2 regions of the Paenibacillus sp. ALE3 genome follow, and region 2 is predicted to be linked to the other one. Evidence: riboswitches for the same ligand, from Rfam matches in the RefSeq annotation. Region 2 holds a riboswitch; the other holds the start of a gene.
The links. A riboswitch is a leader RNA that binds a small molecule or an ion and turns the genes downstream of it on or off. The one in region 2 is predicted to bind ZMP and ZTP.

Region 1: it holds a riboswitch for ZMP and ZTP, as region 2 does, so the genes downstream of both, ACXHJ2_RS00130 (TIGR01440 family protein) here and ACXHJ2_RS18830 (bifunctional 5,10-methylenetetrahydrofolate dehydrogenase/5,10-methenyltetrahydrofolate cyclohydrolase) in region 2, are expected to answer to the same signal.

What each region holds. Positions count from the first base shown of each region.
Region 1 covers NZ_CM134214.1:21,749-26,169, forward strand. Annotated here, with positions in the region: gene ACXHJ2_RS00115 (L-threonylcarbamoyladenylate synthase) at 1-769, shown strand, start outside; gene ACXHJ2_RS00120 (manganese efflux pump MntP) at 913-1,473, shown strand; gene ACXHJ2_RS00125 (low molecular weight protein arginine phosphatase) at 1,557-2,141, shown strand; ZMP/ZTP riboswitch at 2,220-2,301, shown strand; gene ACXHJ2_RS00130 (TIGR01440 family protein) at 2,509-3,096, shown strand; gene ACXHJ2_RS00135 (serine hydroxymethyltransferase) at 3,217-4,421, shown strand, end outside.
Region 2 covers NZ_CM134214.1:4,243,664-4,248,084, forward strand. Annotated here, with positions in the region: gene ACXHJ2_RS18820 (sensor histidine kinase) at 1-692, opposite strand, end outside; gene desA (Delta(5) desaturase DesA) at 753-1,814, opposite strand; ZMP/ZTP riboswitch at 2,027-2,111, shown strand; gene ACXHJ2_RS18830 (bifunctional 5,10-methylenetetrahydrofolate dehydrogenase/5,10-methenyltetrahydrofolate cyclohydrolase) at 2,225-3,091, shown strand; gene ACXHJ2_RS18835 (cyclodeaminase/cyclohydrolase family protein) at 3,088-3,723, shown strand; gene ACXHJ2_RS18840 (stalk domain-containing protein) at 3,940-4,421, shown strand, end outside.

The DNA.
Region 1 (4,421 bases), 1.6 Mb from region 2:
CGTATTGCCAGTAGTGTCGCAGGCACTTTCATCGCGTGTGACCGCAGGACTGGACACGGTCGGTGTGCGCATGCCGGATCATCCGATAGCGCTGCGCTTGATCACGGAAGCTGGTTGCCCGCTGGCTGCACCAAGCGCCAATCGCTCGGGAAGACCTAGTCCGACCCTAGCACAGCATGTGCTGGAGGACCTGGAGGGCCGCATCGGCGGCATTTTGGACGGAGGCCCCACGGGGGTGGGACTGGAGTCCACAGTAGTACAAGTCGGTGACGACGGAACCGTCACCATTTTGCGCCCAGGCGGTGTGACTGCTGAACAGCTCGCTACGGTTGCCCGCTCTGTCGTACTGGACCCGGCGCTGGCTGACACACCCGGGCAGGACGCCGATAGCCTGGCGCCACGCTCGCCGGGCATGAAGTATACTCACTATGCGCCACGAGGGCGCTTGAGTGTGGTACAAGGCCCGTCGTCTGTTGAAGTGACGGGCTGGATTCGCACCGCGTTGGCGGAGGCTACCGCGCGCGGGGAGCGCACGGCGGTGCTCGCGTTCGACGACCATGCCGCCAGCTACGCCGGAGAACGAGTCTACACGCTGGGCAAGCTGGACGCGCTTCATGAGGCGGCGCAGCGCCTATACAGCGTACTGCGCCGCTGCGATGAGGACGGCGTCACCTACATTTTGGCGGAAGCCTGTCCGCCGAAAGGATTGGGAGACGCCGTCATGAACCGACTGCTTAAAGCGGCAGGTCATCGAATCATCCGTCTGTAGCTTCTGTAAAGAATTGAGTCTCTTATTTTAATTTCTCCTCTCTCCTTATCTCTGTTTTGGGTATTTTCAGTGCCTGCTTGTACTGATTTGCCCCTTGTCCGCATAACGTGTACAAGAACAGACGGATAATGGAGGGATGGAGTATGCTGGCAGCCTCTGCCGATGCTGGGCAGGTTGTAACGATTCTGATCATGGCGGTAGCGCTAGGGATGGATGCGCTATCGCTGGGCGTAGGGATCGGTATGAAGGGGATACGCCTGCGAGACGTGCTGCGCATCAGCACTGTGATTGGTTTTTTTCACATCCTGATGCCATTGCTGGGAATGTTCACAGGCCATTATATGAGTTCTTTATTAGGCCATGTGACGACCTACTTCGCAGGGGGATTACTCATCCTTTTGGGCGGGCATATGGTATATAATTCCTTCAAGGGGGACGGCGTACACGTATTGGATCATCGGTCGCCTTTGGGTCTTTTGCTGTTTGCGCTTGGGGTGAGCATTGACTCATTTTCTGTGGGAGTGTCACTGGGAATGTTCCAGAGTGACCTGGTGCTGACTGTTCTGGCCTTTGGTTTTTGCGGGGGAGCGATGGCGATGCTGGGGCTGTTACTGGGGCGCAAGGTCAGCCGTAATCTTGGGGATTATGGAGAAGCGGTGGGCGGTGCTATTTTGCTGGCATTCGGCTTTATGTTTATGTTTTGATTTTAACGTAGACAGTGTAAAATAAATACAGGATTTGAGTAATCCTCTGTTTATATATTTTCAACATACGGGGGGTGAAGACGTTGAAGAATATTTTATTTGTATGCACAGGGAACACCTGTCGCAGTCCAATGGCTGAGGGAATGCTGCGTAAGCTGGCTGCTGAGCATGGTCTGGAACTGGACGTGCGTTCCGCTGGAGTAGCTGCGATGGACGGCACGCCGATATCCCGACATGCAGAGGCGGTTCTGCGTGATCACGATATATCCGATCAGATCACTTCAACTCCTTTAAGCGACGGGCTTGCCGAGTGGGCACATCTGATCTTAACCTTGACACAAGGACATAAACAGCATGTCGTACAGCGGTTCCCCCAAACGGCAGGCAAAGTATTTACGCTGAAGGAATATGTGGAGGACCGGGACGCAGTGCTGAATGACGTACAGGAGTTAGATGGCTTGTATGCTTCACAGCAGTTGATGGCTTCACTCGGACAAGAGCTATCGACGCAGGAGCGTGAACGAATGATTGAATTACACCAACGGATTCCGGGCTTCGATATCTCAGATCCATTTGGTGGTTCGCGTGAGGACTACGATGTCACAGCGGCAGAAATCCGTACGGCTTTGCATAAGTTGTTGGACAAGCTAAAAGGTTCTTCCGAATAAAATCGGCACCGTTCCTCTATTTTGTACGGAATCTGTTGATTTTCGACGGTTAATCCGTTAAGATAAGGTGGAAAAACGAGAATCCGGTGTAACTGGCGACAAAAGTGGGATCAACCACGATGGAGCATCGGATATACGGCCGGTCGCCTGGGCAAAAGAGCAATTCCACATAGGTGTGGACTGCTCTTTTTTCGTATACAAGCTACAGCAGATCTTCTGCTGCCTTCTTGTTCTTCCATTTTTTCTGCTCGAAATCTGAAACATCGGCTATAATATAGTCAGATTGTGATCAGGAGAGAGTGTGTTGAACTTGGGGCATGAAACCGTGCCTAGTCTCTGAGAGGCTGTTCAACCAAAGGAGGTTCCAATGGTAGAACAATTGGATCATGAGATTTCACTCGAAGCACAGACCGCTTCTGTCGTGCGGGAAATTGCGGAAGCGGCCAGTCTCAAAGCTGGTCGCCTGCTGGTTATTGGCGCAAGCACGAGTGAAGTGGCTGGAAGTCGGATCGGCACAGCAGGAGCGCTCGATGTGGCTCAGCAAGTGCTGTCTGGAGTAGAATCCGTTCGCAGAGAGTATGGCTTTGACGTGGCGTTTCAATGCTGTGAGCACTTGAACCGAGCACTGGTCGTTGAGCGTTCTCTACTGGAGCGATTAGGACTGATGGAGGTTGCGGCTGTTCCTGTTCGTACAGCAGGGGGCTCTATGGCTACCGTTGCCTATCGCTCTATGGATGATGCATGTCTGGCGGCGAACGTGCAGGCTCATGCCGGGATAGACATCGGCGAAACGCTGATTGGCATGCATCTGCGCCCAATTGCCGTTCCGTTTCGCCCAAGCCTTCGCTGGATTGGTGAAGCACGTGTGACAGCTGCGTTCACTCGTCCTCCACTTATTGGCGGACAACGGGCAGTGTACAGTCTGGAACAAGAAGCCGGCGGAAACTGCGATTAGCATTTGTCATGTCGGCATGTTAGTACTGATCTTTTTTGCATTAATGATGAGGTACCCAACAGAGGAACAGGCATTTGCTTGTATACCCAAAATTTGACCATGGAGAGGGAGTAATCAATCATGATGGAACATCTGCGTAAAAGTGACCCGGCAGTGATGGAAGCAATGGGGCTTGAACTGAAACGGCAACGCCACAATATCGAGCTGATCGCATCCGAGAATATCGTCAGTGAAGCAGTAATGGAAGCCATGGGCTCCGTGCTTACCAATAAATATGCTGAAGGTTATCCGAACAAACGCTACTATGGTGGCTGTGAGCATGTAGATATCGTCGAAGATATTGCACGTGACCGCGCGAAAGAATTATTCGGCGCCGAGCATGCGAACGTGCAGCCTCACTCTGGAGCACAGGCTAACATGGCGGTATATCTGGCAGCTCTTCAACCTGGAGATACTGTACTGGGTATGAATCTGGCGCATGGCGGCCACTTAACACACGGAAGCCCGGTTAATGCCTCCGGTTTGTTGTATAACTTTGCTGCTTATGGTGTACGTGAAGACAGCTTCCGTATCGACTACGATGAAGTGCGCAAAGCAGCCTTCAAGCACCGCCCTCGTCTGATCGTAGCTGGTGCAAGTGCATATCCGCGTACTATTGATTTTGAAGCTTTTGCTTCCATTGCTAATGATGTAGGTGCTTTGTTCATGGTGGATATGGCACATATCGCAGGTCTCGTGGCAGCAGGGATTCACCCTAGTCCAGTTCCTCATGCCCAATTTGTGACAACAACGACACACAAAACGCTACGTGGTCCGCGTGGGGGTCTAATTCTGACTCGCAAAGCGTGGGCGCAAGCGATTGATAAAGCTATCTTCCCTGGTACTCAAGGAGGACCACTGATGCACGTGATCGCATCCAAAGCAGTTGCTTTGGGTGAAGCGCTCCAGCCATCATTCAAAACCTATGCGCAAAACGTAGTTCGCAACGCACAGGTGCTGGCTGAAACACTGCTGGCAGAGGGGATTAACATTGTATCTGGTGGTACGGATAATCACCTGATGCTGTTGGACACACGCAATTTGAATATCACAGGTAAAGAAGCGGAGCATGTATTGGATTCCGTGGGCATCACGGTCAACAAAAACGCCATTCCTTTTGACCCAACGAGTCCGTTTGTTACTAGCGGGATCCGTATTGGTACACCTGCTGCAACTTCTCGTGGTATGGATGAAGAAGCTATGGTTAAAATCGGTAAAATCATTGCTGATACTCTTAAAAATCCAAAAGATGATACTGTATTGTCCAAAGCAAGCCAAGCGGTTGG
Region 2 (4,421 bases):
TTTAACGCACTTCTTGCCGTGAGACGAACATCGTTAATTTCGACATGAGCCCGTTCCGGGTACTGGTCCAGTAGCTTGCCCGCCAAATCACTCTTCAGCCCAATGAGTGACAGCTTCTGACCCAAGGTATCGTGCAGGTCACGCGCAATTCTTTGCCGTTCCTCCAGCTTGATCAATTCCGATATTTTCTTATTGGCATCCTCTAATTGGACCTGAAGCCGATCACTCTTGTTGCGATTAAAATTTGTAATCGGAAGGAGGATCACACCGATCAGATTGAGCAAGATAAAAGGAATCTGCTTAATAAAAACAGGATTCTGAGAAACAAACCCATAATTGATTAATCCAATCGTAATAACCATTAAAATTATATACAGCGTCGTAAATGCAGCCTTACTTTTAATATTACCGATCAGATAAGCGATAAATATGGAAAAATACATATAGCTAAATAGCAGCGTCATCGTAATCGATATAGCAATCTGCACACTGGTCCAGAAGTATATGAGCCAGCCTTGAGAGACAAAAGCCAGTACATAACAAGCAAAAAACACCAAAATAATCGCGGTACCCAGAATAATATGACTTGTAGATGAAGAGCTAAAATAGTAAAAGGGCAGGATGTAAAAGACGACCCACACATAAGGGCTAAGTCCCGTATTTCTTTGGAAAATCTGATACCACTTTTGCATCCTGCCACCCTTTTCTACTTTAGATATCCCTATCTTAACATACCAATTTCCGTACAACGTCTATTTTCTATCCGTGCCTACAACAGGTGTGGGGATGGGTTTTGAAGCGCCAACACGTTTGCTAAGCAGCGGCTTTACTTGTTTAAAGGTCAGAAAGGTTTTGGTACTTTCATCCCACAGTCGGAATTTCAAAGATTGCAGACTGCTACTCACTGTGATCGTGGTCGCCTTTTGCAGCAACGGTGTGGCTTCATGAGCTTTCTCCAAATTGTAATTTGGTACTTTCGGGCTCAGGTGATGAACGTGATGAAAACCAATATTGCCCGTAATCCATTGCAATACTTTAGGGAGCTTGTAGTAAGAGCTGCCTTCTACAGCCGCATTAATATAACTCCACTCTTCATCATGCTCAAAATACGAATCCTCAAACTGGTGTTGCACATAGAACAGCCAGATTCCCAACATACCAGAGACAAAAAAGATAGGCGTCTGTACCAGAAGGAATGCCTGCCAGCCAATAGCCCAGCACAACAGTGCATACAATGCAACGATGGATATATTCGTCACATAAGTGTTTATTTTTTCCTTACGTTTGGCTGTCTTGACATTAAACCGATAGGAAATCAAAAAAGTATAGATCGGACCTAGCCCGAACATAACCCAAGGATTTCGATATATACGATAGGCCAGCCGTGTCCATGTGGAAGCCGCTGTGTACTCTTCTACCGTGAGCACCCACATATCACCTGTGCCTCTTTTATCCAGATTACTGCTGGTTGCATGGTGGATCGCGTGACTATTTTTCCATTGGTGATAAGGGCAGAGCGTAATAATCCCTGTAATCGTTCCCACAATATCGTTCAGCTTGCGACTTTTGAAAAAAGATTGATGACCACAATCATGAAAGATAATAAACGTCCGTACCACAAAGCCTGCCGCAATAATGGTAATTGGAAGCGTAAGCCAGTAAGAAACCGCTAGGCTAAGATAAGCGGCATACCACAATAGGATTAGCGGTCCCAAGGTATTAATCAGTTGCAGAACGCTGGATTTCGTGTTTATTTTCTCGTAGGGAGCCATATTTTTTTTCAATTGAGCTAACGGGAGTTGTGTCATACCCATTATGATCCTCCTTTAAAATGCAGCCCATACCTTGATCCTGTCAGGCGTACATGTTGATCTAAGCTCAGTATAAGGAGAACGCTGGATCTGCTGTAGTCATAAACGTCAGTTCGGGCATATGACATTTGTCATATAGACTACTAACCAAACCTGTTTGCCAAATGTTCGCGGGTTTCCTTTCTGCTGTTTTTTTGTTAAAATGTAAGATATATAACGCTGTATGTGACTGGCGAAGTCAGTGGAATCAACCACGAGGGAGCATACAAACAAAGCGTACCGTTCGCCTGGGAGAAGTATTTGCAGAGGATTCGTCTGTCTTGACGACCTTGTGCAAATACTTTTTTTCGTTTTTTAAGACCATGACACCCTGTTGATTCTATTATGCGATAAATTCAGAGGAGGCTCGGACTATGGCTATTATTATGAAATCCAAAGAAGCAGCTGAGCAAGTGTATGCAACGATCCGTTCCCAAGTAGAGCAAATGAAACAGCAAGGACACCGTCCCCATCTGGCAACCCTGTTAGTAGAAGGTGATCCGGCATCTGCATACTATGCACGGACCAAGCAAAAAATAGCAGAGAAGCTGGGCATCTCATTTCATCTCCATACTTTTAATCGTCATGTAAGCGAAGCCGAGCTTCTGCACCTGATCGGCACCCTAAATGATGCATCCCATGTACATGGCATTATGCTGGAACTCCCGCTTCCTCAACATCTTTCCGCCTCCGTTATTAAACAATCCATCGCCCCCTACAAGGATATTGATGGAATTACACCTGATAACAAGCTGGCTACCGTTACGGGTGACGCAGGGCTGTACCCCGCTACACCTCAAGCCTGTATTGAACTGTTGAAGCATTACGGCCACTCCTTGGCAGGCAAAAATGTCACGCTCGTGGGCATTGGGCAGACGGTGGGACTTCCCCTTTTCCACATGCTGCAAAGAGAAAATGCCACCGTCACCGCCTGTCATGCAGGTACACGTGATATTGCAGAGCATCTGAGCCATGCAGATATTGCCTTCGTCGCAGTTGGATGCCCTGATGTGATTACGCAGGATATGGTGCATCCAGGTTTGATTCTCGTGGATGCAGGAATTAATGAGACGCTGGAGGGAAAAATCGTGGGTGACGCTGCTCCGGACGTTGTAGAAAAGGTACATGCCATTTCTCCCGTTCCCGGCGGTGTGGGTACCTTAACGACTGCCATTTTGTACAAAAACTTGCTCAAAGCGATACGTCTGCAACATTACTCCAGAGAGGTGGTTTATTCATGACTGAACTGTCGTGGAATCAGTCCATCGCACATTTTCTGAAAGAAGCTGCAAGTGCAGCGCCTACCCCCGGCGGAGGAAGTGTATCCGCGCTGGCTGCGGCACTAGGCGCAGCTATGACCTCCATGACCGCCAACCTTTCACAAGGAGAAAAATTCGCGCAATTCCGTGAACAAATGACGCAAGTCATTAGCAGCATGGAGAGATTGTCTACACATTGTGAGGAACTGATGGCCGCAGACATCCAATCTTTTGAACAGTACATGACCGCGTTGCGTTTGCCCAAAGAAACAGACGAAGAAAAGCGCTATCGTACCCATTCCTTACAAACAGCGGTGATTGCTGCCATTGAGGTCCCTATGCGCCTGCTGGAAGTATGCCGGGACGGACTATCACAAGCCTACAACATTGTTGAAATATCCAATAAAAATGTGATTTCTGATCTGGGCATCGGCGCGATTTTGTTTGAAGCAGCCGCTCAATCGGCCCTGCTTACCATTGATATTAACCTTGCCTCGCTCAAGGACTTGGATGTCAAACAATCCTACGAAGCCAAAACAGCCGTACTCCTCCGTGAAATCGGACAAATTAAAGAGCAAACCTTATTGACTGTGCGCAGTCGAATTGCTAATTAATCAGCTCATAACCGTGCACAAGCTGTAATATTTTGCCTATTCGCTAATTATAAATAACCTCCAAACCCATCTCTAATCGTTGGGTTTGGAGGTTATTTTATTACGATTCATTATTTATGGAAAACTTTTCTATCCTTTCTTCGTCTATGGATAAGGGATATTCTTTAAGAACATTTTTTCTCTTATACACATTGATCAAGAAATGAGGAAAATCGTATGAAAAGACGTACTCTATTACTCAGTATAATCACGTTATTGCTGCTCAGTCCCAGTGTATGGGCGGCCGGAGATGATTCCACATCCCATATTCGCTCCTATGATTCCGGAAGTCTGATTCAATCCGATGGAAGCTTGTGGCTGTGGGGCTATAATCAATCCGTACCGACTCGTATAGAGGGCAAGCCGAACGTTGTAAAAACATTCTCTAATATTATCAACGAAGGCGATCTAGTATTTACCTTGCAAGACCACTCTGCATGGTATGTGCCTAGAAACAATATTTCTGAATCCGTGAAATTTGTTCCTCTGGAAGGACTACAGAACCTCGCAACTGTAAGTAGTTTGGGTGATCATATGCTCGCTCTTAGCAACGAAGGGAATGTATTTTCAGCTGATCAACTCGGAGATAAAAATATCTTTAGTCGTTTTCAACCCCTGTCTGGCATCGGCGAGGTTGCCCATATAGATAGTTACTATGA